3 regions of the Thalassobacillus sp. B23F22_16 genome follow, and region 2 is predicted to be linked to each of the others. Evidence: riboswitches for the same ligand, from Rfam matches in the RefSeq annotation. Region 2 holds a riboswitch; each other region holds the start of a gene.

Region 1 (9,769 bases), on a different contig from region 2:
TGACTGCTGAAGATACCTTGCTCGCAGGCAGAAACGTGACATTGCGAAGCATTTCAGACAAAGATCATGAATCCTTATGGAACTTGATTTATAAAGAGACGGACCCGGAATGGAAAAAATGGGATGCGCCCTATTATCCGCTTGAACCGCACACGTTAGATAGTTTCAGAAGTTATGAGCGTGCACGGAAAGAGCGTTTAAGTGCGGAGGAACCCGACTCCCGATTGATTATTGAAGCAGATGGAGGAATTATCGGAACCGTCAGCTATTACTGGGAGCATAAGCCTTCCCTGTGGCTTGAGGTCGGCATCGGCATTTACCGCCCGGAGTATTGGAATGGTGGATATGGCAGCGAAGCGCTGAAGTTGTGGATTGATCACCTCTTCTCCTCCCTCCCGCTTGCGCGTGTCGGCTTGACGACCTGGTCGAAAAACGAGCGGATGATGCGTGTCGCTGAAAAGCTTGGCATGCAGCTGGAAGGCCGGATGCGTAAATGCCGCATCTACGAAGGGGAATATTATGATTCTATCCGGATGGGTGTGCTCCGCGAGGAATGGGAGGCCGTCCATGGCCCGGCAGTAAACCAAATTAGTTCTAAATCGTGAAATCCCGCACTGCGGGGTTTTTCCTTTTTTAGTGTGGTAGGGTAATAGCGATGGTTACTAGACAAAAAGTGTTCATACTAGACAGTACATACCATATGCTAGACAAAATAAATAACTTACTAGACATTTTCAGAATTGGAGCCAGTCAAACCAAAAAACTGCTTTTAAGTGAATAAAAGCAGTTTTTTTCATGACAAAATGAGGTGAGAATTTATAATTGGCCGTTATACCATTCAAAGTAACCCCAGCTAACAGAAGCATACACACTGATGCCATAAAGGGCCAGTACCATACCGAGGAATACCCAGTCTTTATAGGATACGTTCATGGTCCGGTAGAAGGTGCGCTGCCTGCTGCCTGTGAATCCTTTAGATTCCATAGCGACTGCGGTCCGTTCTGCTTTTCGGATGGCACTCGCGAGCAGCGGGATGACATATCGTTTCAGTTCACGGACCCGCCCGCTGATCCCTCTCCCCCGGTGAACACCTCGGATGCGATGGGCCATGCGGATTGTTTTTAACTCGGTTAACATCAGCGGTAAAAACCGGTAGCCGGCCAGTACGCCATAAGCGATTTTCGGCGACAGCTTCAATTGCTGCATTAAGCTGAGCAGAAAATCGGTTTTATTGGTTGTCAAAATGAACAGTAAGGATAACAGAGCGAAACCCAGCACGCGCAAGGCGAGTGATACGGCAACTTGAAATCCTTCCAGTGGAAAAGTTAAAAACCCAGCCTCTATCAGCCTCCCTGAATGATTACTGCTGTCACTAAAGACAAGCGTCGTCCAGAAGAATCCGAAAGCGATGATAAAGAAAGGGATAAAATAAAGCGCCCACCTTTTAAAAGAAACGTGCCCGAAAAGAAATGTAATGGTTATGATTCCAAGCGAAAACAATAACGGCGTAATCGGATCGAAAACGAAAGCCAGTAAAAACACACCTACAATCAGCGTGATCGCTTTCACACTGGGATTAAGCTCTTGCAGATTCAATTGCCGCCGCTCCTTTCTTTTGCGCTTGTTCCAGCCGGACACGAAATGGCTGTTGTAATTGGTGGTGAGCCAGCCAGCGCTTCCCTTTTTTCCATAACTCCTCAGGAGAACCATCAAAGGCCAGGGTCCCGTTTTCCATGACAAGAACACGGTCGGCATGCTGATCGACCAGTTCCATATCATGGGTAACCATCACCAGGGTCCCACCTTCCTGCTGCCGTTGCTGCAACAGCGCAATAATTTCCTGTGCCGAATGTTCATCCTGTCCAAACGTTGGTTCATCCAAAACCAGCAGCCCCTGGTTCTCTACCATCATCGTTGCAATACTCAACCGGCGCTTCTGACCTTGACTCAACGTATAAGGATGGCGATCCTTGTGCGCCGCTAAGCCATAGTGTTCCAACATGGTTTCCGTGCGTTCTTTTACTTCGGGCTCTGGCAGGTCTTGCAGCCGAAGGCCAAAGGCGACTTCTTCAAACACTGTATCCGCCACAAATTGATGCTCAGGATTTTGGAATACGTAGCCGACTTCCTGCCATAGGGTTTCACTTCGATACTCTTTCAAACGATTGCCGTTCAGTGTGACTGTTCCTCCTGAGGGTGCCTTCAACCCAGCCAGCAACAGACTTAACGTCGTCTTCCCTGCTCCGTTTGCTCCGACAATAGCCACCCACTCCCCTTTGTGGATGGTGGACGTAACCGGATGAATGATGTGTTTATAGCTGACATTTTCCAGGGAGAGATGAGGAATTGCCGACGAATAAGAGACTTTTTTCTTGAAAAATGCAGGCGGAATATGTGGAGAGATAGCTTCTAATTCAATAGGGAACTCTTTTCTATCATTGATTATCCCTCGTTGCATCAGTTGATAAGCCGTCCGAAACAGACGAGGCACCCATATTCCTTCCCTTTGAATCGTCTCATAATGCTCCCGGAATCCTTGTGCTAATGGTCCGTCATAAAAAAGTTTCCCATTACGATTCATTAGCAGGCAGCGATCCACATAGGCCAGCCATTCATCGAGGTTATGCTCGATGATCAGCAAGCCAAATCCTTTTTCCTGCTGAAGGGAGATGACGGTCTCAACAAACGCTTGCCTCGAGTGGGGATCGAGCAGGGATGTCGGCTCATCTAATATGATCAACTCCGGATCCATAGCGAGGATACAGGCTAATGCCAGCTTCTGTTTCATTCCGCCGGACAAAGCCGTAATCGTCGCTTCCTTCACATCGGACAAACCCACCAGCTCCAGAGCCCAGTCCACTTTCGCAGCGATAACGTCAGGAGGCGTGTCGAGATTTTCCAGTCCAAATGCTACTTCATCCTCGACTGTAAGCATGCAAAACTGGCTTTCGGGATCCTGGAACACCACACCGATCCGCCTGCTTAATTCTCCTGGATTAAACGCTTCATAAGGGCGTTCCCTGTAAAAGCGTTCCCCTGTCAGCTTTCCATCTAATTCTTCGGGGTACAGGCCATTAAGGCTGTACATCAAGGTGCTTTTGCCAGAGCCGCTGGGGCCGAGCAGCAACGTGGTTTCTCCTTTAGAAAGGGAAAGATTCAAGCCATCCAAAACAGGCTCTTTTGCTTCTTCGTAGCTGACGGTAAGGTTTTTCACCTCAATTAAATCATGCGGCGCCATGTTTATTTCTCCTATGCTCTTTTCCAAGGGCGAAATTGTATAGCACACCGGTCTTAGCAAGCGCGTCACTCAGTGCTTTTCCTAGCAATCCTGCAATGACCGCACCGCTGATCATCCGGGCAATAAACATCGCAGTTACATAAGAAGTAGCAAGAGCAGCATACCCTGAGATGAAGTAACCCCATACAAAACTGAACAGCGCGGACCCCATACCAGCACCCATCAGTACCCAGACATTGTACAAACGGTAGCGGGTGGCGGCAAACACTGCTTCTGCGCCAAGTCCCTGAATCATACCGGAGACAATCAACATCGGCCCGACAGCGTTTCCGAGCATGACTTCAATGATCGCTGCTATGGTCTCGGATAAAAATGCTGCACCAGGCTTCCGGATAATATAAGCTGCGATAATCGATACGATGAACCAGATACCGAAAATCAAATCATAACCGATCGGTCCGAAAAAGCCGACAAGCAGCTTTCCAACTGGAAGAAACGCCAGATATACCACAGCAAAAACAACAGACAGAACCGACATGACAACGATTTCTCTCATTTTCCAGTTATTCATCGTCATTCTCCTTCTGATGGGACGGGCTGTTGGCTGAAATGGAAGCCGTCATGACCACATGGCTGTTATGCTCCTGAGTGACCGCGAATGCATTTTCAAGTGTCGCGAAAATTTCTCTGGCCTCTCCACGTAGCTTGGTGGCATAATGAATACTTTCCACTTCCAGCCCCCGCTGCTTCGCTGCTTCAATCTGTTCCATGATCATTTCCATATAACTGTCAGAACCAAGCGGGTACAAGGCAAAATCACAGGCGGTGTATTGATCCATGTCATCCTGATTATTCATTTTTGTGTCATCTTCCGACATATACACGTCTCCCTCGGTGTCCCCTGGACAGCCGACGGAATACGTTCCTGAAAAAGCGACATGATGACCTGTTTTGGCAGCTTGGGCGAAAATCGCCTGTGTGACATCGAAGACATGCGGAAGTCTTCCCCTGACACACGTACTGACATCATCCGTTTTCATCCAAACCTTTGACGTATCCACTTCCTCTAAAGCTCCCAGGATGACAGAAACGAAGTCATCAGTCATGGGGTGTACTGAAAAACGGCACCCGACAATCTTGCTTGTTCCATTGCATACTTGGTTTTCCATAAATAACCCTCCAAATTTTATATTTTTCCATATAAAAAACTGCATCCCGCGGGGGAATGCAGTTCGAAGGTATCGTTTATTTATTATACGTGTCACCTAAGACCATGCACTTCCCCACGCTGGTATTATCCAGTTCGGGTTCTAAGGGTCAGAGTCCAAGACTCCTCTCAGCTTACACGCACCCCTAGTGCTCGAAATTCGCTATGCAATTTTTCAGTTATTTATAGCTTAATAGATTTCCAATCCATTGTAAACCATTAAAGCAGAACGTCCCACCAGATTTTGATAGCAGTTCCGACGATCAGTGCTGCCAGAATCCCTTGAAGCAATTTGGTGTTTACTTTCTGACCTGCTTTTGCACCAAGCGGTGAGGCGATCAGACTTGCGATGATCATGATTATCGCAGGCACGAGGACAACCTGCCCCGTCATCACCTTCCCGACAGTGGAACCAATCGATGATATGAACGTTACGGCCAGAGAAGTTGCAATCGTTACGCGAGTCGGTATTTTTAGAACCGTTAACATGATCGGAACAAGCAGGAAGGCACCTGCTGCACCAACGATACCGGCTGCAACACCGACGGAGAAACCTGCCGTTGCGGCTATTGTTTTATTAAAGGTCACCTCTTCAGGTGGTATATCATCCACATTTTTGCGTGGAATAAACATCATGATGGCTGCCAGCAAGGCGAGCACGCCGTAGACAATCTGTATCCCATTTTCACCCATGAATCTTGAACCATAGCTTCCTATGAAACTACCAACCAGGATACTTGCACCCATATAAATAATCAGATCTTTATTGAGATAACCGCCTTTACGGTAAGCCCAGGCACCGGCAATGGTTGCGAAAAACACCTGAACGGCGCTGATTCCCGATACTTCGTGTGCGGTAAAAGCGGCGAATCCCAGCATAGGTGGTATATATAAAAGCATTGGATATTTAATAATCGATCCGCCGATCCCTACCATTCCAGAAACATAAGAACCTGCAAAGCCAATTAGGAATATCGTGACATAAAACCATAAATCCATTTTTTCTTCCTCCCTTTATCTCTATGAAAGCCTTACCAATTGGAAAGGGACAGCCACCCAGCTGTGCTGGTATGTCTGTCCCCCTTTATTCCTTAGCCTTTCTTGATCCAGAATTTGAGGACTTCGTCTTCTTCTTTCTGGTCGACGAGTTCGTGTCCACTGGAATCAGTCCAGGCTGCTAAGTCTGCTTTTGCACCTTTATCTGTTGCGTGGATTTCGAGGATATCTCCGCTGTTCAATTCATCCATCGCTTTTTTTGTCTTTACGATTGGCATTGGGCATGCCAGACCTTTTGCATCTAGTACTTTATTTGCTTCCATTTTGATACACTCCTTTTTTAAAATTAACCGGGAGCCCCACTAGAATGGGGCAGCCCATTAGGATACCGCGCAGCGGTTTGGTCCAATTTCCATTTCACGCTTCTCTTCTTCTTCTGGTGTTAGTTTACCCATGTTCACTTGACGTATTTCCTGATATGCGTTTGGTTGTGGTGGAAGGTTTTCTGTAACCATTTTACGGAATTCGCCTTCATCTTCCACGTTCAGGCCAGTGTTCACTTTGTAAAGCTCACCTAGTGGTGCGGATACTTTACCATCATCCTGTACTTCACTCATGTTAGCGAAGTGGGCAGGAAGTACTTCCAAGTCTTCAGACAGCTCTTTGTAACGGCTGTAAAGTGTGTCGCGCAAGTCGCCGACCCAGTCTTCTGCAAGGCCTGCAAGGTCCGGACGGCCAATGGATTCTACGAACAGGATGTCACCAGTCAACAAGTATTTGCTGTCGATGATGAAAGAAGTAGATCCGATCGTGTGACCTGGAGAATATACAGCTTGAGCGCCAACTTTAGTGGTACCGACTGTAATTTCTGTGCCATCCTCCAGTGCGGTGTAATCGAATTGAACTTCGGTTGCATCTTTTGGTGGCAGCCAGTATTGAGCACCTGTTTCTTCACGAAGTGCACGGCCGCCGGAGATGTGGTCCGCGTGCAGATGAGTGTCTGCAACTTGAACGATTTTTGCATTCTTTTCTTTTGCAAAGTCAAGGTATGGCTGAATCATACGGTTAGAGTCGACGACCATTGCTTCGCCGTCAGAGATGACCATATAAGATAGGCAGCCTTTTCCTAGACGTACGAACTGGTAAAGTTCACCGCCATCAGAAGTATCGCCTACTTTTACCGGCTCGAGGTACTCACTCCAGGCTTTCATACCGCCTTTCAAGTAAGAAACTCCTGTCACGCCAGCTTCTTCAAGCAGATCAGCAACCATCATAGAAGATCCTTCTTTTGCACAAACGACCAACACGTTTTCGTTTGGCAATTTATCCATGATGCTTTCCACGCCATCTAATAGATCAAAGTAAGGTACGTTGATGACTTCTACACTGTCACCTTCGATTTTCCAATCTGCGAACTCTTTTTGGTTACGAACATCCAAAATGAACAATTCTTCTTTATCAATAACTTTACGTGCAATTTCTTGTGCGTTCATTGCTTTTGGCATTGATAACCCCTCCAATTAATGATTTATTTTTCTACGTCGCCTTTCCAGTCTTTCATGCCTGGCGTTACGTTAAATACGTTATAGCCTTTTTCTGCAAGTTTCTGAGCTGCCATGTCACTGCGGCTTCCGGTGCGGCAAATAACATAGACATCTTTATTTTTTTCGATTTCATCTGCTTTTTCATCAATTTCTCCAAGCGGTACGGATACAGCTCCAGGAATGTGGCCGAATTCATACTCCGCTGGTTCACGAACATCAAGAACAGTGATCTCGTCATTCAATTTACCTTCCAGGTCTTCATTAGAAACGACCTGGTCATGCTTTTTCTCTGGTTTATCTTCGGAGTCGGAACTCTTACGAACATAGTGATACAAAACATCGCCATCTTCCTTATATCCAAGGTATTGATGACCCATGTTTTCAGACCATGCTTCCAGATCAGCGATCGATCCGCGGTCGGTTGCCTGGATTTCTAGTACGTGGCCAGGCTCCAGGTCTGTCATCGCTTTTTTCGTTTTTACGATTGGCATCGGGCAAGCTAGCCCTTTTGCATCTAATACTTCGTTTACCTTCATTGAAAATACCTCCTATTATAGATGAAAGTTGATGTGTGTCTGCGGCAAATCGATTACTCGACTTTACCAGTCCAGGACATCATGCCGCCTTCCATGTTGGTAACGTCATAACCATACTGATCAAGGAACTGTGTCGCCTGACCGCTGCGGCCGCCGGAACGGCACACCATGATATGGTTTTTATTTTTATCCAATTCATCTTTACGGAACTCAAGCAAGTGAAGCGGGATATTTACCGCACCAGGAATTTTGCCCTGGCTGACTTCATCGACTTCACGAACGTCGACGATATTCAGTTGTTCCCCTTGTTCCATTTTTTCTTTAACTTGTTCTGCAGTTAAACTATTCATTGTTAGAAATCCTCCTTTTAACCTCTCCAGGCGTTCATGCCGCCTTGGACATTGATCACTTTTTCAAAACCTTTCTTCTTCAGCATGCCAGATGCTGCTGAGGAACGGCCGCCACTCTGGCAGATGACATAGACAGGCTTTTCTTTATCCAGCTGATCCGTCTGCTTTCCTAATTGCTGAAGCGGCAGGTTGTTAAAGCCTTTAATATGATTCGCCTGATACTCGCCCGGTGTACGGACGTCTATGAATTGTTTCCCTTTTTTCTGTTTCATTTCGTCCTTCAATTGTGAAGTTGTAATTTGATCGACGCCTTTAGCCGGCATCAATCGTTTTGCTAAAAAGCCAATGATCAATGCTACTGCTACGATGGTTATAATTGTTTCCATTTAGCATTACCCCTCTTCATTATTACCATAACCCCTATGGGTATAGTTTAAACTTATTTTTTTAAAAGTCAACCCTTCCTTATTGGCGGACTTTTAAAAAAATAAGTGGAGCGGGCAGAGGAAGCGAAAGTGCTCCCTCCATCCCTTTATTTAGTGGCAACAATAAAGTAAACGTCCTTATTGAATTTGCCGACTTTAACAGAGAAACCTGCCTGCTCTATTTGATGAGCCATATCTTCAGATGGTATACGCTCATGAAGCGGCGGACCTTGTTCACCTTCTACCTTTTCCCAATCCAGTACAACAAACATTCCATGTTCAGGAATGATGCGGTAAATTTCACTTAACGCCTGGTCAAGATCCGGCACCTCGTGCAAGACAAAGGCTGAAATGGCACGCTGGAAGGACCCGTCTGGAAAATTAAGACGATCTAATCCACTTTCCTGGCGATCGAGATTTCCCAGTCCTTCTTTTTCTGCGCGTTCCGCCAGCATCTCAAGCATTTCCGGCTGGATATCAACCGCAGTAACACGGTCCTTCGTCGCTTTAGCAATCGGTAATGTCAAATACCCGTTTCCTGCTCCAAGATCGATGACTTTTTCGTCGCCATTCAAATCAAGAAGACGGATGACTTCCTCGACAGGAACGGTTTCCTGTCGTTTTGGATCGAGCAATTTTTCGGCTTTCTCATGGGAAAACATTTTACCGGCCATACAAATTCTCCTTCCATTAAGCCGAAACGGGATAATGACAGTGGTAAGTCTCAGCTGTTTTTACTGTTTCGGCAAATACTTCAAGAATGTTTCTGGATCGAATCCAATGACCCATTGACCGTCGATATTCGTTTGTGGAACTCCCATCTCTCCAGTAGTTTCCACTAACTTTCTCGCTTCTTCCGGATCATTTTCCAAATTTACTTCCTTATAGTTGACACTCATTTGATCAAGGAACTGTTTGACCATGGTGCAATAAGGACATGTGCTTGTTGTATATACCGTTACCATTTACTCCACTCCTTTAAACCTTAGTATATTAGAATGTAAGAGATACATCCGCGTCTTTTGCGAAGTTTAGGAAAGTTGCTGCGCCGCCTACTTCGATTCCGTCAACGAAGTCTTCTTTCGTAAGACCCATAACGTCCATTGTCATTTGGCACGCGATGAAACGTACGCCCATTTCCTGAGCCATTTCAACCAATTCAGGGATAGATGGTACGTTTGCTTTTTCAAAACCTTCCTGGAAGTGTTCTGTCCCTTCAGGCATTGGAAGTTGCTTATGAGCTTCCTTGTGGATCAAGTTCAAACCTTCGAATGTGAAGAATACTGCAGTTTCACCATCGTAAGTTGCAGATGCGTTTGCAATGTTCAATACTTTGTAAGCGTCGAACGCTCCACCGTTTGCTGCGATAATAGCTGTTTTCATTATAAATTCCTCCTTGAGAATGTTATTAATATTTTCACCGTCTAGAAGTTGTTAACCTCTAATACCCCGGCGGGTTTAATACCCTGTAAT
Region 2 (9,769 bases):
CCACTGTAAGTAAAGCCATGAAATAATGTGCCCTTCGATTTCTGTTTGAGCACCTCGTGGATCGGTTCCGAGATGACGACGCCTCCTAAAGGCATGTAACCGCTGGTCACCCCTTTTGCGAAGGTCATCATGTCCGGTACCACTCCCCAGTTTTCAAGACCGAACATCGTCCCTGTCCTTCCAAAGCCAGTAATGACTTCATCAGCAATAAACGGTATTCCGTATTCATCGCACAGTTTCCTGACTTCCTGAAAATAATTCTTCGGCGGAATCAATACGCCCCCGGCTCCCTGGATCGGTTCCGCCATGAAGGCAGCGATCGTTTCCGGGCCTTCCGCTTCGAATTTTTCTCTTAATGATTGGATAGCCGCTTCGGTCGTACTTTGATAGGATGTGTTGGCATGTATGAAGTCCGTCATCATATGTCCCGCCATCTCCCAGAACTCAGGAATTCCCGTCGCACTGGTCGAGGCAGCCGCCACCCCATGGTAGCCGCGTTTCAAAGCAATGATTTTCCTCCTCTCCGGCTGTCCCTGGATTTTCCAGTAATGACGGATCAGTTTGATCGCCGTATCATTGGACTCCGACCCACCGGAGGTAAAAAACACTGTATTTAAATTGCCTGGGGAAAGTTTTGCAATCTTTTCCGCCAGACGGATGCCAGGCTCATGGGTGAACGTCGAGAACGCCGAACTGAATGCCAGCTTTTTCATCTGTTCAGCCGCTGCCTCCGCCAGTTCCGTTCTCCCATGACCGATATGGACATTCCACAGCGATGACATCGCATCGATGTACTCTTTTCCATGGTTATCTTTCAGATAAATGCCTTCTCCGCTTTCCACCAACAATTTCGATCCCTGCTCCTGTTGCTGCTGGATCGATGTCGATGGGTGCAAAAAGTGTTTTTTATCAAGTTCAATGAGCTGTTCCAAAGTTCCTGACCTCCATTTCGCTTATAAAAAAACCAGTCCTATGCCACCAAGCCGTATTGGACATACGTATCTCCAGGCATAAAACTGGTTTCTTTCTAACGGGCTGCTCTACTTTGAACCAATAGAGTCAGATTAGAATAGACAGTTTTTTAACAAGTCTTATATAGTGTTTTTCATTTTAGCAAGGTTTGGGAAGCATATCAACTGATTATTTGTAATTTTCTAATAACTGAACACAAAGATATGCTTATATAGTCCGGTTTTATCAGCGTGCTCCCCTTACAAGTGATACTTTGCGCTTTAATCATGAGATTAGAGCTTATCAATCTATCTATTAAATGTGTTCACATTAAAAAAATGCTGCCCCCATGGCAGTCCTGCCTTTTGTTTCATTTTCCATTCAGCTGGATATATACCTATAGCACGGAAACAAAAGGAGGAACAACCATGAAATCAATCGATCAAGCATTACAACATAAGGTAGGGCTGGGGACAGCTCCGTTAGGAAATATGTTCCGGGACGTACCGGAAGAAGAAGCCCGGGAAACGATCCAGAACGCATGGGATCAAGGTGTCCGCTACTTCGATACCGCTCCCTTCTATGGAGCAGGCCTCGCGGAGTTGCGACTTGGAGAAGTGTTATCCAATTACGATCGTGACGACTATCTGTTAAGCACCAAAGTGGGCCGCTATGTCACCGATGAAACAGAGGAAAAAGAAGGGTTGTTCGAAGATGCCCGCGATAATAAAGTGATCACCGATTACACCGAAGATGCCACGAAGCGTTCGATCGAGCAAAGCCTCGAGCGGTTAAAGACGGACCGATTGGACTTCGTATTTGTTCATGATGTCTCCCCAGATTTTCACGGCGATCAGTGGATCGACAAGTTCGCTGAAGCTAAAAATGGCGCCTTTCGGGTCTTGACTCAGCTCCGTGAAGAAGGAGTCATCCGCTCCTGGGGGCTTGGCGTCAATACAATCGAACCGATCGAACTTGCCATGGACCTTGAAGAAACCCAGCCGGATATGTGCCTGTCTGCAACCCAGTACACGCTCCTGCAGCATGAACGGGCCTTGCAGCGAATGATGAAAAAAGCGGAAGAAAAGAATATCGATATTGTTGTCGGCAGTCCTTATAATTCCGGCGTTCTCCTAGGCGGTGAACATTATAATTATGAAAAAGCACCACAGGAAATTATTGACCATGTGAATCAACTGAAAGAAATCGGACAACATTACGATGTTCCATTAAAAGCAGCAGCACTGCAGTTTTCCACTTCTCATCCTGCCGTAAGAGCTATCATTCCAGGATCCACACGGCCGGACCGGATCAAGGAAGACATCGAAATGATCCAGCGGGACATCCCGAACGAATTCTGGGAAACATTAGTAGATAAAGGCTTCATCTCCCCGGATGCTCCCCTTCCTAAAAAGTAATGGTTTAAGAGACAAGTGCCTGACTCCCAATGTAACGCATTGGTGGTCAGGCATTTTTTTGTATAAAGACCACCTCCTGGAGACTTTTTCCCTGTAACGGTTATTACAGTGGCTATAACAACCGTTAACCACGTATTACTGCTAGCTTACAATCTTTAAATCACTTATAATGACCGTCCACTGCAGTCATCCTTCCAATTATGGTCAGTAAACGTCCTTTAAGAATTTGAAAAACAAACGAAGACGTAAAAGATAAAATACACAGCCTTACTTTTATGCAAGGTGTGTTATAATTAGAAAATTATAACTATTCAAGAACGGAATGAAGGTGAGTACGTGAATCGTATCTGGTTTACTATTTTGCTGGTAACTACCACAAGTCTAATGGGCTCCTCTTTTGCAGTCGGAAAAATCGGATTGAATTATGTCTCTCCCCTGCTTTTGGTCGGCTTGCGTTTTTCTATCGCCGGTTTCATCATGGCAGTTAGCGTCTATCTGCTTAAAAGACAGCATCCGAAACGTGCCAAAGAGTGGGTCCAAATGGTGGTGGTCGGCTTTTTTCAAACAGCCGCCGTAATGGGAGCCATTTTCTTAAGTCTCCGGACGATTACCGCTGGAGAATCTTCCATTTTAACATTTACGAATCCCTTGCTGGTCGTGTTGTTTGGAACTATTTTTATGGGGATGAAATACCGATTAATGCAATGGGGCGGTGTCGCTGTCGGCTTCCTTGGGGTGTTTATCACACTTGGAGCTTCACTGGATATTCAGCAGCCTGGCACCCTGTTAGGTATGATGAGTGCGGTATCCTGGGCCATCGCTACGCTGCTGATGAAAAAGTGGGGCCAGGCGTTTGATACCTGGGTTTTGACCGCTTACCAGATGCTGTTTGGCGGGATCATCCTGTTAGCGGGCAGCGCCTTAATGGAACAGTCTACATTTGTCGTGACTCCCCTATCGATCTTCATTCTGATATGGCTGGCTATCATGGCCTCGATCGTCCAATTTGCGATTTGGTTCTATTTATTGAAACGGGAAGACCCCGGCAAAGTGAGCGCCTTTTTATTCCTGGCGCCATTATTCGGCGTCATCTTCGGCTGGCTGCTATTAAATGAACAACTTCACTTTTCTACATTGATAGGAGGAAGCCTCATTTTAGCAGGAATCTACTTTGTCAATCGACCAGCCAAACAAGTAAGTACCCGTCTCGCCGCTGGTCCCTCACAGCTTTAGCAAATAAGCACCTGCCCCCCGCTAACAACCGGAGGACAGGTGCTCTTTAAATTGTTCAGGTATTCGAGTTAAGCTCTTTTAAGGAAGCATGAAAATTTTAAAAATCATTCACCTGCTTATTTGCACACTGACGAAACTCCCCAGCAACCGTAGTTCGGCCTCTCCGATCCCTTCCTATCTTCCATTAAGATAAAGTCCCGTTAATTTTTAGTAAGTTTAAATCATAAAATATTAATAGCTATATGATTCCGGAGAGGAGTTTTTTCTATGCCCATATTGCCTTATGCATTACAGCGTGGGGATACAATCGGTATTGTTACATTGGGAAGCCCGCCAGAAAGGGATGAAGTCGAGACTGGAATAGCAATGTTAGAAGATATGGGGTTTAAAACAATTCTTGGCCAAAGCGTTTACGCCCGAAATGGCTTTATAGCAGGAACAGCTCAGGATCGTGCGGCAGATCTAATGAGTATGTTTACCAATCCTCAGGTAAAGATGATCTTGCCGTCACGGGGAGGGGTTGGAGTTGCAGGAATTCTCCCCTATCTTGACTACCCGCTTATACAGCGAAACCCTAAAATCCTAAGCGGGTACAGTGACATTACGGTACTATTAAATACGTTGTACCAATTTACCAGCATGACCACATTCCAGAGCCTTTTGCTCGTGGATTTTAATGCAAGCACTCCCGAGTATAATTTCAATCAATTTTTTACTGCTGTTACCAATACTGCACCAATGAGGCAAATATTAAACCCTCCAGACATGCCGTTAAACAGCAAAAATGCCGGGAATGTCACCGGTCCGATTGTCGGAGGAAATCTCACGTCATTACTTGGTACGCTTGGTACTCCTTTTGAAATAGATACACGGGGAAAAATACTGCTCATCGAAGATACACATGAACCCATTAACACCATCTACCGATATATAGAACATTTAAGAATGGCTGGGAAGTTCCGGGATTGTATCGGTATCGTTATGGGAGAATGTACAGAATGTCAGGAATCTTATGGGAAAACGTACGAAGACCTGATCAACGAATTTATCGTACCATTAAATAAACCGCTTATGACTAATCTTGCTACAGCACACGGGACATATAAAGCTGCCATTCCAATAGGGGCTACGGTTAACTTGAACACATTCAATAATACGCTAACAATCCTCGAACCCACTACGCTTCCATCTTTCATTTGATAGCACAGGGCTATTATCATTTCTATAAGGGTGGTTAATAGCTTTAGTCGTGTTGTATGTGCCACAGTCATAATTCTGTCCAAATCACAAAAATCCTGAATTTCCTTCTTCTTAAATAAATACGTTACTTTCTTCTTATAATCATAAACTCCTTCCATACTAGGTATCTAGCTGGAAGGAGTCTATCTCTTTTATTCTTCTATCATGAGAACCAATATGGGATCAACAGGCTCCTGGTACATGCCGCTCCGCCCACACTAAATATCCGGGGATTTTGTCTCCCCCTATTATTGATAAGCACTCATTATGTTGGAGAAGTATCGATCTTAATCCATTACCAACCCGCCATCTACGACAAGATTTTGACCGGTAACCGCTCTGGCCCAAGGCGATGCAAAAAACAATACAGCATCCGCCAGTTCCTGGGGGCTGGTCGCTTTCTGGAGCGGTGTCACCAGCTCAACCACTCCGAATACTTCTTCTGTCGTCACACGGCTGGCATCTGTTTCTTTCAATAACCCCCCGGAAACCATATTGACGGTTATCCCATACTGCCCTAATTCCTTGGCCATATTTCGTGTGAAACCCAATAAAGCGGCCTTCCCTGTTGTATACTCATGATAAGCAACTACAGGGTTTTGCAGCAGGTTGGTACCGATGTTGATGATTCGTCCAAACCCAAGTTCCTTCATATAAGCCAGACCGGCCTGCACGGCGTTCAACCGATCCTTTTACTGTGCCTTCGATTTGAGTCTGGAAGTTGTCCCATTCTAACTCCGCTGCATTCTTCTGGGCCTTCGGATCAAAACGGAAATCGACCAGGGCATTATTGATAATGGTGGATAATGGCGTGCCAAAATGACTTACCGCACGATCGACCATTTCGTCAACCTGATTCTTATCCCTGATATCTGCCTGTACAGCGATTGCTTTATCTCCTAAACGATCGACGAGCGCTTCTGCTTTCTGTTTACTTTTAAAATAGTTAATAATGACATTTGCACCCTCATTCGCAAACGCTTCGGCAATTGCAGCCCCTAATCCCCTGCTTGCTCCGGTAATCAGAACCGTCTGTTCATTCAATTGCATCATTACTCCTCCATCCTATTTGAGGGGCTATAAAAACACAAAAAACCACGCCCATAGGACCTGGTTATAGTAGCTTAAACTCACAAACTACTTCCCTACGCTGGTATGATCCAGATCAGGTCCTGAGGGTCAAAAAGTTTGTTCGCTTTTTTCTCAGCCTGCTACACAGGCTCCCCTAGTAGATTCTAATATTATTTACTTTCCACATTCATTGTAATAGCTCCATCCTAGTCCATCAAATCCAATTATTCCCTAATAAAGAAGTGCCTGACCCAGGAGAGGAGCAGGCATTGAATTCGTGCGTTTTTATGAGACACATTACTTATAAATGAGACAACAGCTATACTAAGGTAGACAATATCAACTATTTATTAGACAAATTCAAATTTAAATTAGACAAAATGGCAAATATATTAGACATTCTTCATCGTTTACTAGAAAAAAATTTCTTAAAAGAGACAATTATAAAGGGATAACTCTTTCCCACTAACATATGTTATTACCTTAGCAGCCAGGTTCTTACGATGATTTCCTGCCCCACTGATCTTCAAAAATAAGGTTATCCAAGTCTGATCTTTTTTCCCAGTCCGCTTTTTCTAAAATAGGCTTGTCTGGATACGTATCCGTGTAACCTACCGAAAGAAGTGCGAGTGGGTCCACGTGCGGCGGTATATCGAGAATATCACGAACATCATTCTTTTTATAAAAACTCACCCAGCCCATGGCCAGGCCTTCCGCACACGCTGCCAGCCACATGTTCTGTATCGAACACGCTGTCGATAAGGCATCGGTTTCCGGAATAGAATTACGGCCTAATACATGTGAACCTCCTCTGGTGGGGTCACATGTCACACAAATCGTCAGAGGGGCTTCCTTTAAACCTTCGACTTTCAGACTGAGGAATTTAGTCTCTCTTTCCCCTTCATAATGAATGGCTAGTGCCCGTCTTTCCTTATCGGCCGCCCAGGCTAACTGTTCTTTGATTTCAGATGACGATATTAAAATATAACTCCATGGCTGCATAAACCCTACCGATGGTGCATGGTGAGCTGCTTCAAGAATTCGTTGAATGACATCTTCTTCTATAGGTTTGGGTAAAAAACTTCGAATATCTCTTCGAGTATAAATAACTTTATAGATTGCATCCCGTTCTTCTTTCGAAAACATCGCTCTCCCCCTTAACCTGAAAATAGATAGTTATAATGTAATATATATGAAACTACCATTGGAAACAAGCTCACCGGCTGATGTACACTTCTTGTCCAGCACCTTCTCCAGCTGCTGGATCACTAATCCATGCGTCACCACAACAATAGCGTCATCTCTATAAGCATGACAGAGGGCCTTCCACTCGCTATTAACCTGTTTTTCCAACTTATGCATTGCCATGTCATACCATTTCCTGAATGCTTGATTATGGATTAAACTTTCCCGGGGTTGACCATTCCAATGGCCATAATCAAGTTCTGTAAAAAGAGGCGAAACGAAATGGGGGACCCCCATACAGTCAGAAAGGATATGAGCTGATTCCCTTGCCCGCTGTAATGGACTGCTGAGAATCACGTCCCACGTTTCCACCGCTAACTGTTCTGCACATTGACGGGTTTGCCGGATTCCTGTTTCATTAAGTGATGTCGCTGTATGCCCTTGCAGTTTTCCTTCTGTATTCCAGTCTGTTTCTCCATGCCTGACAAAACAAACTCTCATCTTATTTCAACTGCCTCGACAGGCCATGCCAGCAATAATGAACAGATTCCGCTTTCTCTGCCGCTACCTGCAGTACCCACCCCGATAAGTCTCGCCAGGCCCGGTCATCCTTGTCCAAGGGGACAACACCACGGCCCATTTCAAGCATAATCAAAATAACCGGCTGCTGGGTCCGTTTTTCGACGTGCTGCATTTCTGACAATATCGATTCGAAATGTTTTCTCACGGATTCCAACTCGCCGGCTTTCTTCCATTCCTCTCGTATCCACACTTCCCATCCTTCGATTACGAAAGGCGAGTCAGCGGTGTTATCGATTAACTTCCATTGGTCCAATGGCTGGTTTTCATATGCGGAAAGCCACTGACAATCAGAAAACTCTTCATTCACAAACTTTCTTTTCCCACTATAGGCACCACCGACCACGAGCTGCATTTCCAGTCACCTCCATCCTGTTTGAAAACCATACGAATCCCGCCCCCGTTGGGGATTTTTGTAGCTGTAAAAGTTAAACCCGGAATAAAACCGTTCATGATTTCACGAATAATACCACCATGAGTGACTACTAACACGTTTCTACTATTATTAATTGCCAGTAATTCTATTAGAAATGAACGGACTCGCCTTCTGAACGAAGGATAGTCTTCCCCATTAGGCGGGGACGATGTCTGCCACTGTGAAATCCAGTGTTGATAACGAAGGTCGTTCTGGAGTTCCTGATGCGTATAACCTTCCCAATCACCAAAATTCATTTCACGCAGGTTCGGATCGGCACATGCTGGCTTATTTGGAACAAGGTATTCGGCCGTTTCCATGCATCGTCTCAGGTCACTCGTAAAAATCTGATCAAACGACAGGGCCGATAATTGCTGCTTCAATAATCGAGAATCATGCAGAAGTTCCGGCAGTATTGGCTCATCCGAGTGTCCGAGATAACGCTTTTCTATGTTCCATTGCGTCATCCCGTGACGAATAAAATAAATAGATACAACATCAAAAGTCCCCATAGCTCTCCTCCTTCAATTGCAGTGCCTAGCATATCGCCATTGATTCCCTCGAATTTGTTAATAAACCATCTCCGTAGGAAATAGAAAAATAATCCATAACCAGCCAGAAGCAGCCAGGCCTGCGGAACAATCACGACGATTACAACAATCGGTATAAGACCAATGAGAACATCCACAGTCGACAGGTGTTCCTGCCACGTGCAGGCAAGACCTTCCCGTTTGATCGTCGGGGTCGTTCGTAACAGGAGAATGGCCAGGTACCTGCTGCAGGCCGGTATCAGTACGAACATCCCGGCAGCCAGTTGTACATCGATAGTACTAGCGGTCAGCAGGCCATAAATGAGCGCCAGTTTCCATAACAGATAAAAAATCGCAGTCAGCATCGCGAAGCTTCCGACGTGGGGGTCTTTCATAATTGCCAGCTTCTTTTCGACGGGTGCATTCGAGCCGGCAGCATCCGCCACATCCATCAACCCGTCCAGGTGGAGCCCTCCAGTCAGCGCCGTCCAAATAGAAAGCAGCATAAGGGCCGTAAACCATGCCGGCAGCCAGCCACCTATAAGAGCATAAACCGCAACTACCAGGATACCCAGGATAAACCCTACTAAACTGAAAGACTTTAATGCACCCTTTAAGACGGCTTTTTCCCAAGGAACGGACACGGGCATAGGAATACGGGTCAAAAATTGCAGAGCAAGTACCAGCCCATAGCTTAAAGCTTTCATTCAACCATCCTTCCATTTCACAGGAAGACCGGCAATCACCTGATAGACTTCCTTTGAGCTTGCAATGATATGCTGGTGCAGCTTCGCCAGCATGTAAATATAGGCAGCAACACTGCGTGAACTCGCCGGCACTCCTTCATTAATGTCATTGGACACCACATACAGGTTCAATTGCCGTCCCCTGGCCGCCTGGAGCCAGCCGCTCACTTCCTGGATGATGGTCTCCCAGTCTGCCTGGTCGATATAAAGTCTGTTACCCAGCCATACTGTCAGGCAATCAATCAGTACGGTACTTTCTTTTTGTATTTCTTGTAAACTATCTTTTATATGTATCGGAGCCTCGATGGTCTGCCATTCTTCTTCCCGATCGTTGCGATGGCGGGCAATCCGTGCCTTCATTTCTTCATCAGATGGCAAGGAAGTTGCGATGTAATACAAATT
Region 3 (9,769 bases), on a different contig from region 2:
TTATTTCGTACCAAGAGGCTATGCTTATATCTCTGCCGATAGTATCGGAACTGGCGAATCGAATGGATGCGCAACGACAGGTGACTATCAGGAAGTCGAAGGTACAAAAGCAGTGATAGACTGGCTCAACGGAAACGCGAAAGGTTATACAGAAGACGGCGAAGAAGTGACGGCTGACTGGTCTACCGGAAATGTCGGGATGACCGGGGTTTCATACAATGGTACACTTCCAAACGCCGTTGCTACTACTGGTGTCGAAGGTCTGAAAACAATTGTTCCAATCGCCGCCATCAGTGATTGGTATGATTATTACCGCTCTAATGGTGCTGTCATTGCACCAGGCGGCTATCAAGGGGAAGATGCCGATGTTCTCGCAAAAGCAGTTTTGACACGGGAAAACCCGGAAGTATGTGCTTCTGTCATGGAAGAGCTAACAGAAGGACAGGATCGTGAAACAGGGGATTACAATGAATTCTGGGATGCGCGTAATTATGTCAACGACGCTAAAAATATGGAAGCCAGCGTATTACTGGTGCATGGTCTGAATGACTGGAATGTCAAAACAGAGCAATTTTCCCAGTGGTGGGATGCGTTGGAAAAGCATGATGTTCCGCGAAAAATGTGGCTGCACCAATATGGTCATAGTGATCCCTATTACATCCGCCAAGACGAATGGATGACTACGTTGAATAAGTGGTTCGATTACTGGTTATATGAAATTGATAACGGCATTATGGATGAGCCGGTGGTCGACATCCAGCGGGAAGACTTGTCCTGGGAAACGATGGCAAACTGGCCAGCGGAAGACGCTAGGGACACGAAACTTCATTTCAGTGCTGCAGAAGGAACCCATGGCTCCCTCAGCTTCTCGCCGGTACCGAACAGAGATAAGACAAGAGATACGATCATCGATGACCCGACACTTACGGTAGAAACACTCGTAGAGGATCTGGAGGGCGATAACGAAAACCTCGCCGCCTATCTTACAGAACCTTTTGAGGAAAAGATGCGGCTAAGCGGGGTACCTGAAGTTTCACTCCGGGCAGAACTGGATGCACCGACCGCAAACCTTACCGCTTTGTTAGTCGACTATAGCAGCGAAGAAACGGAAATTATTACTCGTGGATGGATGGATCCGCAAAACATTAATTCTGATTGGAAAGCAAAACCCCTCTCCCCCGGAAAGGAATATACATTCCAATGGGACCTGCAGCCGGATGACTATATCTTTGAAGCCGGACATCAACTGGGTGTCGTAATCATTTCAACGGATTATGATTATACACTTCGTCCGGAAGGTGGTACGACAATAACTATTAATCCTGCAAGCAGCTACATCAAACTCCCATTAGTGAAGTAAATCAAAACCCAGTATGACTGCATACTGGGTTTTTGTATGGAAAATAGCCTCTTAAGGTAGTTTATAGCTAATAAACTCTATTGCCTCGCAATGGGTCCTCTTCTTCCTTATTATTTTCAAATTTATGTTTTGCAACTTCTATCAAAGGAAAGAATAATATAACCCAGATTACTAATTACAATTTTTTCAAAAATAATACACCACATGGTATAATGGATGTATTCGGAGGTGCCCTTTTGTGAACAACTTAGAAGAATTAGAACAAAAAATAGAAGAGATGCGAATATATATGTATTCCCTTTATAATCACAACCCCTTGGATGATAAGCTGATTGAAGCCTCTCAGACGCTTGATCGGTTATTAAATGAACTGTCTGCGGCAACCAGGGCATGCAGATGACACATTTGCTGTAAACCAAAACGTTACTAAAAAACTGCCGTTAGGAATTATTCCACAATTCCTAACGGCAGTTTTTTCAAGAGAGCTGCTTACGCTTCGATGAAGCTGGGATGCGCAGCTCCTCCCTATATTTAGCTACTGTCCTCCGCGAGACGGTGATTCCTTCTTTTGTTTTAAAATAATCCGATATTTTCTGATCGGATATCGGTTTGTTTTTATCTTCTTTTTCTATCAATTGCTTTAACAGCGCTTTCACTTTAGTGGAAGATGTATCACTGCCCGATTCACTGCTGAGCTTCGAGGTAAAGAATATACTTAACTCAAAACATCCCTGAGGCGTTTGAATTACTTTATTCGCTTTCGCCCTGCTTACCGTAGACTCGTGCACACCGATTGCTTCAGCCACTTCCTTCAGCGTCAACGGTTGAATGGCGGTAAAACCTTTTTCAAAAAACTCCGCTTGTTTGTCGACGAGCACTTCTGCAATCTTCATCATTGTCGCCTGCCGTTGTTCAATACTATTCATGAGCCATATCGCTTTTTGGTAATGGTCCTTTACATACTTCGCCGTCTGGTCATTTTGTGTGATCAATGAACGATAGTTGGTATTTACTTGTATGGAAGGTAAATAACTGTCGTGAAGAATGATTTTATATCTTCCCTGGTGCTTTTTCACGGATATATCCGGCCGTACGTACTCTGCAGGAGTTTTAGCGATTCCCGCTAGCGGTTTCGGTTTCAGCTGTTGAATGATTTCTGCAGCTTCCCGGATTTCTGTTAGGTTTGCATCTAATTCCTCCGCAAGCTGTCGCCATTTCTTTTCTGCCAGTAAATTCAAATGCTGAACTACCATCTGTTCTGCCAACGAATCCTGTTCAAGCCTTTGTCTTAATTGAAAGACAAGATAGTCTGATAGATTCTTTGTGCCGACACCTGCCGGCTCCAGCTGCTGCAAGCTTTCCAGCACCGTAACCACCTGGCTTTCCGGAAGCCCGAATTCTTCGGCGATTTCTTTTTCCGGGATAGGAAGGTAGCCATTGTCATCTATATTCCATATTAGATACTGCATTAATAATCGATCTATTTCCGACAATTCCAGCAGACGCGCCTGATCCCACAAATCTTCCCTGATATCTTTCTCTTTCGTTGCAAAATCAAGGGGACTGACGTTGGGCTGGTAAGATTTGGGGTAATTGCCTGGTTCATGATCGACATCGGGGCTTTTTTCCTTTAATTCAATCAGCGGATTTTCCAGCGCTTGTTCCTGGATGAACGCCGTCAGTTCCATCGAAGAGAATTGCAGCAGTGATATCGCCTGTCGTAATTCTGTTGTCATAGCCAGATTCGTCGTTTGTCGTTGAGACAGACTGAGCTCCATCATGTTTCTCCTCCCTGCTTTAACCTTCATGAACACGCTTACATTTAACGGCAGACTGTTTTATGAATGTTATTCTATTTTACTATGTATCTCTTTGAATTAGAAGTTGTTCGAGGCCTTCCTTTATTACATTTTGGGGTATCTGCCGTGGATTTGCAAGCTGCGTTCCGTAGAAAAAACCCCTTAATAACCATTTCCTGGTTATTAAGGGGCGGGAAGTGTTAAAGCTGTCGAACGGCTCGTGGTATATCAGCTGCCTGGGTGACGGCGCTGATAACTGCTACCCCATCAGCACCTGCGGAAAGGACATCCTTAGAGTTTCCACAACTGATGCCGCCAATTCCGACTATCGGCAAAGAGGAGTATTTTCTCCTCAACTCTCTTACCCATTCAGGACCGACAGGATTTTTCGCATCTGCCTTGGTAGTGGTGGGAAACATGGGTCCTGCACCCAGGTAGTCCACCGCTGCTATCGTGCTTTTCTCAACCTCCTCCCAGCTTGATACGGATAATCCGATGATTTTGTCGGGAAAAATTTCACGCAGATCGGCAGGCGATTCATCGCTTTGACCGACATGTATCCCATCTGCATCGAGTGATTCAGCCAGGTCTGTATCATCATTGATGATAAACAGGACACCATGTTGCTTGCAGATTTGCCGTAAAAGCAACCCTAGTTGTACTTTTTCTTTTCCTTGTAAAGCTCCTTCTCCTTTTTCCCGGTATTGAAAGGCGGTGATCCCCCCCTTGATGGCTGCTCTTAAAATTTCTTCCGGTGCTCGGTCGCAATTAACGCTGCCCATCACTAAATATTTACGGAGCCTATCTTTTAATTTCACGAGTTTGTCCTCCTCAGTTGAGCAGTTTCCAGAGAAAGAGCATCGATAAATGCAGGTACAAACGTGCCTGGTCCGGTAACCGCAACACTATTCGCGGCATACTCGGCTGCTAACCCATAAAACTCTACCGCTGCCAGTGCCTTCCTTTCAGCCGTGCCTTCTACTGTCAGACAAGCAGCCAAGATCGATCCTAACAGACAGCCTGCTCCGGTTACTTTAGAAAGGATGGCATGCCCGGTCTCATTGGTTTCCATACGCTTACCATTACAGACTACATCCGTAGCACCCGATACGACCGCCAACGTGCTGTAACGGTTAGCTACCTGTTTTGCCACCTCACCGATATCCCCCGATCCGCGCGATTCGACACCTTTCATTTCCCAGGAAATATCGACAAGGTTCGCTAGTTCAGCAGCATTCCCTTTGATAGCTGTCGGTTGGACTACTTGTAATATTTCCTCGACGGCATGTCTGCGAAAAGGGGTTGCGGCCACACCAACTGGGTCTAGGACAACCGGAAGGCCCTTGTCGTTGGCTGCCTGTCCCGCTTTTACCATGGCTGGAATCTCTGGAGCAGTCAGCGTGCCAATATTAATTAGCAGGCCATCGGCATTGGCAGCCATTTCTGCTGCTTCCTCTTCAGCTTTTGCCATGACTGGCGCTCCACCAAAAGAGAGCAGGCCATTAGCTGTAAAATTCATAACCACCTGATTGGTCAGATGATGGATGAGTGGTGTATTTTTTCTAACCTCTTCGATTACATTCACTGCCTGACCTCCTCCCGTATCGCCCAGTGATTCGTTGGACCGTTTCCATATCCCAGGTTGAATGCATGGCGTATCGCTGCTGTAATATAATGCTTCGAGCGTTCTACCGCCCTCACTAATGGAAGGCCCTGGCTTAAAAAGGCCGTAATTGCCGCAGAATACGTGCACCCGGTGCCATGCGTGTTTTTGGTAGAAATCCGGTCTGTTTCAAATACATGCACTTTATTACCGTCATATAACACATCAATGGCTGCCTCTTGCAGGTGTCCTCCTTTGATAAGGGCTGCTCCTGCTCCGAAGCCATGGACAATATGCGTTGCCGCTTCCTTCATATCGGCTACTGTCTCCACCTTTTCTTCCGTAATATAGGCTGCCTCAGCGATATTTGGTGTGATGAGAGTGGTGAGTGGAATCAGCTGCTGACGTAAATATTGCCGTGCCTCCGGTTCAATCAGTGCTTCACCGCTTGTCGCTACCATCACAGGGTCCATGACATAAGGCACCTGGAGTTCAGGAAGCGTATCAACTATCACTTTCATCATTTCTTGATTAGCAATCATGCCAGTTTTCACCGCGTGGATAGGCATATCGGAAACGATGGATGCCAGCTGCTGCTGGATCATCGCTGTCGGCAAATGATGAACAGCCTGGACGCCTGTTGTATTCTGTGCCGTCACGGACGTGAGAACGGACATACCGTAGCATTTCAGCTCTTGAAAGGTTTTTAAATCAGCCTGAATGCCTGCTCCGCCACTTGAATCGCTTCCCGCTATCGTAAGAGCACAAGGGGTTGCGGTACTCATCGTTGCATCACCCTTTTCTTCACCGGCCATTCTTCACACGTATAAGCCATCTCCCAGAATGCAAGTTCCAGCTGACAGCTTTTTCGAAAAGCTTCTTTCATGCGAATGCGTTGCCGCCCGGATGCTTCTTCAGCTAATCTATCCAGTCGTTCGCACAGCTTTCCAGTCAGGCCTCTCACCTCTGCCTCTGCATAGAAAGTTATCCATGGATAAAATGGATGATCATCATTCGGTTTATATTTTTCCATCAGTACCTGACCGATTTCCAGGTAAGTCCATGGACATGGCAGCAGGGCACAAAGAATTTCAGCTAAGTCTCCTGTTTGGGCATGGTACATCATGTGCTTGATATAGTGGTCTGCCGTTGGCGGGAGCGGGTACCCTTGCATATCTTCATAAACTACACCCGCCTGCTCACAAAAGTTATGGTGTGGATGGGTTTCACTGTTTAAAACAAAGCCTATTTGATCATGGAAGAGAGATATATCGTCTCGATTGCTTGATTTAGAGACGGCAATACCATAAATGTGCATAAATGCATTCAAATACTCAAAGTCTGCCTTAATATAGTGCTTAAGGGCTTCTTTAGGCACCTTACCTTTTCCAATTCCGTCTACAAATGGATGGTTGAATATCTCCTTAAATATAGCGTCATTTTCTTTTCTTAAACTTTCTGTGAAAGTCATGGTAAGCCTCCTTTAATAGTCAGGAAGCTACTAGGGGGAATAAAAGTAGATAGATAGAGGGTAATGAAGTTAGTCCTCTCCTACTTCCCTGCGCTGGCATTATCCAGATCAGGTTCCAAGGGACAAAGGAAAGATTCCTTATCTCAGCTGAACGCGCCCCTAGCAGTTTTCCGTAAATGGGTTATTTAAGAAACTCTTCTTACAGAATGAAATAATTGATCTTACCTGATTTTTATGACGTACCGATAGCTACAAACACCGCCATCGTCGTAAACAGAAGCGTCCGGTTCATCTTCTTCCTCCTTTCTCTACCGGGGGTGTCTGAAATGAAAAAAGCCAGATCCTCAGAGGACCTGACTTGGTAGGTTAAAAGAAAATAGACGTATCTTCCGACTACTTCCCTCCGCTGGTACTAACCAGATCAGGTCTATAAGAGTCGGAAAGCTTTACGCGCTTTCCTCTCAGCCCGCCATTCAGGGCACCCCTAGTAGTGTTCATAGTTATTCATTTGAATGTTACATATATATCATAGCAAAGATCCGTCAGCGCTTTCAATAGCTATTATTGATTGTTTACAGGCTTTCCAACAACAAGTACATACCGGTAAAAAGTAGAATGATATAGGTTCCCACCCGAAACAGCCGCTGGCTAATCCTATGAAACAACAGCTGCCCCAGAATGAGTCCGGCAAACACCACCGGTAAAGCAAGCCCACTCGCTTTCCACACCTCCAAATTAGTTCCTGCGAATACCACTTGAATGATTAAACTAACCAAATAGATGAATAAATAGAAAGCAAGTGTCGTTGCGCGCAGTTTTTCCTTATTCGTATCGGTACCGGAAAAGTAAAGGAGAATTGGCGGTCCGGGCATACCGATACTGGTCGTCATCGCCCCCGATAAGCCTCCTACTACAAAGTCCCTTTGTAGAGACTGATGGGTTCGGAACCGAAAGATCAAAAGTACGGTCAACACTAAAATGACGATGCTGATACCGAGCTTCAATTTCGTCATATCTGCCAGCAGAAACAGGAGGATACCAGCAGGAAGCCCTCCCACACTTCCGATCACGAATCTTTTTAACACACCGAGGTCGACATCCTGGCTGATTTTTCTGATCAACACAGCAGATATGACAAGAGAAAGTGCCAGATTAATCTGGATAGCCTCTCTGGGTTCAAATAGAAATAGTAAAAACGGCGTCGCCATGATGGAAAAGCCGAAGCCGGTACTCGTTTGTAAAATAGAAGCAATAAGAATAATGACTATGAATACGAGCAGGGAATCCACATAAACACCTTCTGTCTGAGACTTTTAAACTTCCTTTTGCTTTATAGCAAGACAGCATCCTTTTCACCAATGTATAGAAAGTATATAATCAAAGAAGATTGTCAAAAAATATCAATATTTTTTCGCGTGAATGATGTCTTTCTATGATAACATGTTGATGTTATTGGTTTTGGTTTAAAATAAAAATATCTACATAGATACAGGAGTGTAATTATGGCGGAAAACAAAGGATCCATGAAGTTTATTGTAATACTGACGGTCGTAGTCATTGGACTGATCGCTGCTTTTGTTATGTTAGACAATAATGGCAATGGCGGTGAAAGCGATACGGCTTCTTCCGGCGGTGATGCTCCGGCAATCGATGGTCACCCGACAATCGGGGAATCGGATGCACCGGTTGAAATCGTGGAATTTGGAGATTACTTGTGCCCGGCATGTAAAGTATGGAGCGACCAGGCATTTCCCCTGGTAAAACAGGATTACATTGACACCGGAGATGCCAACTTCACGTATATCAATGTGCTATTCCATGGCGAGGACTCCGAGCTTGCATCCTCGGCAGGCGAAGCGGTTTATAAACAGGACCCTGATGCATTCTGGGATTTTTCCAAAGCGTTATATGAAGCCCAGCCGGAAGAGCATGAGGAAGGCTGGCTGACGAAAGAAAAGATCATTGAAGTAGCGGAAGATAGCGTGCCATCTATTGATACCGCACAGATGAACGAAGATATGGACTCTGAAGAGATCCAGCAGGAAGTGGAAAAAGATGACAACCTGGTCAAGGAACATGGCGTCCAGGTTACACCGACCATCATGATCAATGGCGACATGGTGGAAGATCCATTTAATTATGAAGAAATCTCTACGAAAATTGAAAAGGCGATAGAGGAAAGCAATGAATAAGAAAACGAATGGTCAGCCAATTTTTCTTTATCTGGCATGGCTCGCTGCTGTCATTGCTACGTTAGGCAGCCTTTACTTCAGTGAAATAAGAGAGTTCATTCCGTGTGAATTATGCTGGGTACAACGGATTTTCATGTACCCGCTCAGCATTATTCTTGGTATCGCGACTTTCCTGAATGACCGCAGCATCATTAAATATGCCTTGCCGCTTTCCATCATTGGCGGACTGGTTTCCATTTTTCATTATATGGAGCAAAAAGTCCCTGGATTTGCGAGCATCAAACCTTGCGTCGGCGGTGTTCCTTGCAGTGCGGAATATATCAACTGGCTAGGGTTCATTACGATCCCTTTCCTGGCACTCCTTGCCTTTACACTGACTACAATTTTCTTATTCATCGCAAGGAAGAAATAAACTTTTTAAGCTTAGAGCCTGACACAGATGCTCTGAGCTTATTTTTTGTGGTAATGGGAAAGCTGTTTTAAAGAATGTATGACTCTTAGGACATATGTCCTTTCCAAAACTTTCAACTTCCTTTTAAATAAATGCAGAAAAGGAGGATGAAGGATGAAAGGTGCTTTATTTTCCCTGCTTGGAGGAATCTGTATCACGATGCAGGGAATATTCAACGCAAGAATGAGCGATGCGATTGGTGGATGGCATACGACGGTAATGGTCCATATCGTAGCCTTTACAATCGCTATGATTATTTATATAAAAGTAAGAGATGGAAAAGGAAAGAGCTTTAGAAACGTTCCATTTCTATATTTAATTGGAGGGTCATTTGGTGTCATTGTCGTTTTTTCAGAGTTGACAGCCATTCACAGTATTGGCCCTGCCGCAGCTATTGCTATCCTTCTCGTTGCACAGATAGGAACGGCGTTTATTATAGAATCACAAGGATGGTTCGGGGAAAAGAGAATTCCAATTACGCTGCGGCAAGGACTCGGGCTAACGATGATGCTTGCCGGTGTTATTCTTTTTCAATTGTAAAAGAAGGTGTGTAAACGGTGAAAGAATTCAAAACCGCTGATGCAGAAGTCTATATCAAGCGTTATGAGCTTAGTAAGGTCTTTCCAGAGCATTTCAGACCCCTAATGAAGGTTTATCAGTTCAAGAAAGGAAATGTGTTATTCTCAGCAGGCGACGAGCTGGAGGAACTCTATATTCTGGTGGATGGGAAAATAAAAATCTTTACGCTTACTCCTGAAGGAAAATCATTAATCAACCGGTTCAAGCGTCCTCTGGAGCTCATCGGAGATGTGGAGTATGTCAAAAGAAATACGGTGTTCAATTCCGTTGAGGCTGTAACGGATGGCGTGATGCTTGCAGCGTCATTTGCCGAT

What was found. A riboswitch is a leader RNA that binds a small molecule or an ion and turns the genes downstream of it on or off. The one in region 2 is predicted to bind thiamine pyrophosphate.
Region 1: linked by a shared signal. The riboswitch ahead of ACGTNI_RS08035 (YkoF family thiamine/hydroxymethylpyrimidine-binding protein) and the one ahead of ACGTNI_RS01985 (3-oxoacyl-ACP reductase) in region 2 are both predicted to bind thiamine pyrophosphate.
Region 3: linked by a shared signal. The riboswitch ahead of tenA (thiaminase II) and the one ahead of ACGTNI_RS01985 (3-oxoacyl-ACP reductase) in region 2 are both predicted to bind thiamine pyrophosphate.

Annotation. Positions count from the first base shown of each region.
Region 1 covers NZ_JBIEKD010000007.1:127,762-137,530, forward strand. The annotation lists gene ACGTNI_RS08015 (GNAT family N-acetyltransferase) at 1-605, shown strand, start outside; gene ACGTNI_RS08020 (energy-coupling factor transporter transmembrane component T family protein) at 817-1,596, opposite strand; gene ACGTNI_RS08025 (ABC transporter ATP-binding protein) at 1,577-3,238, opposite strand; gene ACGTNI_RS08030 (ECF transporter S component) at 3,225-3,809, opposite strand; gene ACGTNI_RS08035 (YkoF family thiamine/hydroxymethylpyrimidine-binding protein) at 3,802-4,407, opposite strand; TPP riboswitch at 4,502-4,603, opposite strand; gene ACGTNI_RS08040 (sulfite exporter TauE/SafE family protein) at 4,665-5,444, opposite strand; gene ACGTNI_RS08045 (sulfurtransferase TusA family protein) at 5,537-5,764, opposite strand; gene ACGTNI_RS08050 (MBL fold metallo-hydrolase) at 5,822-6,946, opposite strand; gene ACGTNI_RS08055 (sulfurtransferase TusA family protein) at 6,970-7,521, opposite strand; gene ACGTNI_RS08060 (rhodanese-like domain-containing protein) at 7,575-7,871, opposite strand; gene ACGTNI_RS08065 (rhodanese-like domain-containing protein) at 7,889-8,257, opposite strand; gene ACGTNI_RS08070 (class I SAM-dependent methyltransferase) at 8,404-8,970, opposite strand; gene ACGTNI_RS08075 (glutaredoxin family protein) at 9,031-9,261, opposite strand; gene ACGTNI_RS08080 (DsrE/DsrF/DrsH-like family protein) at 9,290-9,679, opposite strand.
Region 2 covers NZ_JBIEKD010000001.1:406,151-415,919, forward strand. The annotation lists gene ACGTNI_RS01965 (aminotransferase family protein) at 1-932, opposite strand, end outside; gene ACGTNI_RS01970 (aldo/keto reductase) at 1,380-2,369, shown strand; gene ACGTNI_RS01975 (DMT family transporter) at 2,706-3,602, shown strand; gene ACGTNI_RS01980 (S66 peptidase family protein) at 3,870-4,802, shown strand; partial or broken gene ACGTNI_RS01985 (3-oxoacyl-ACP reductase) at 5,129-5,891, opposite strand; TPP riboswitch at 5,967-6,078, opposite strand; gene bluB (5,6-dimethylbenzimidazole synthase) at 6,411-7,058, opposite strand; gene ACGTNI_RS01995 (histidine phosphatase family protein) at 7,089-7,598, opposite strand; gene ACGTNI_RS02000 (bifunctional adenosylcobinamide kinase/adenosylcobinamide-phosphate guanylyltransferase) at 7,600-8,031, opposite strand; gene ACGTNI_RS02005 (histidine phosphatase family protein) at 7,983-8,603, opposite strand; gene cobS (adenosylcobinamide-GDP ribazoletransferase) at 8,555-9,328, opposite strand; gene ACGTNI_RS02015 (bifunctional adenosylcobinamide kinase/adenosylcobinamide-phosphate guanylyltransferase) at 9,329-9,769, opposite strand, start outside.
Region 3 covers NZ_JBIEKD010000013.1:37,416-47,184, forward strand. The annotation lists gene ACGTNI_RS11560 (Xaa-Pro dipeptidyl-peptidase) at 1-1,360, shown strand, start outside; gene ACGTNI_RS11565 (Spo0E family sporulation regulatory protein-aspartic acid phosphatase) at 1,599-1,760, shown strand; gene rpoN (RNA polymerase factor sigma-54) at 1,837-3,141, opposite strand; gene thiE (thiamine phosphate synthase) at 3,360-3,977, opposite strand; gene thiM (hydroxyethylthiazole kinase) at 3,974-4,744, opposite strand; gene thiD (bifunctional hydroxymethylpyrimidine kinase/phosphomethylpyrimidine kinase) at 4,741-5,547, opposite strand; gene tenA (thiaminase II) at 5,544-6,233, opposite strand; TPP riboswitch at 6,302-6,404, opposite strand; TPP riboswitch at 6,615-6,729, opposite strand; gene ACGTNI_RS11595 (sulfite exporter TauE/SafE family protein) at 6,806-7,522, opposite strand; gene ACGTNI_RS11600 (DsbA family protein) at 7,736-8,425, shown strand; gene ACGTNI_RS11605 (disulfide oxidoreductase) at 8,418-8,837, shown strand; gene ACGTNI_RS11610 (DMT family transporter) at 8,991-9,416, shown strand; gene ACGTNI_RS11615 (Crp/Fnr family transcriptional regulator) at 9,434-9,769, shown strand, end outside.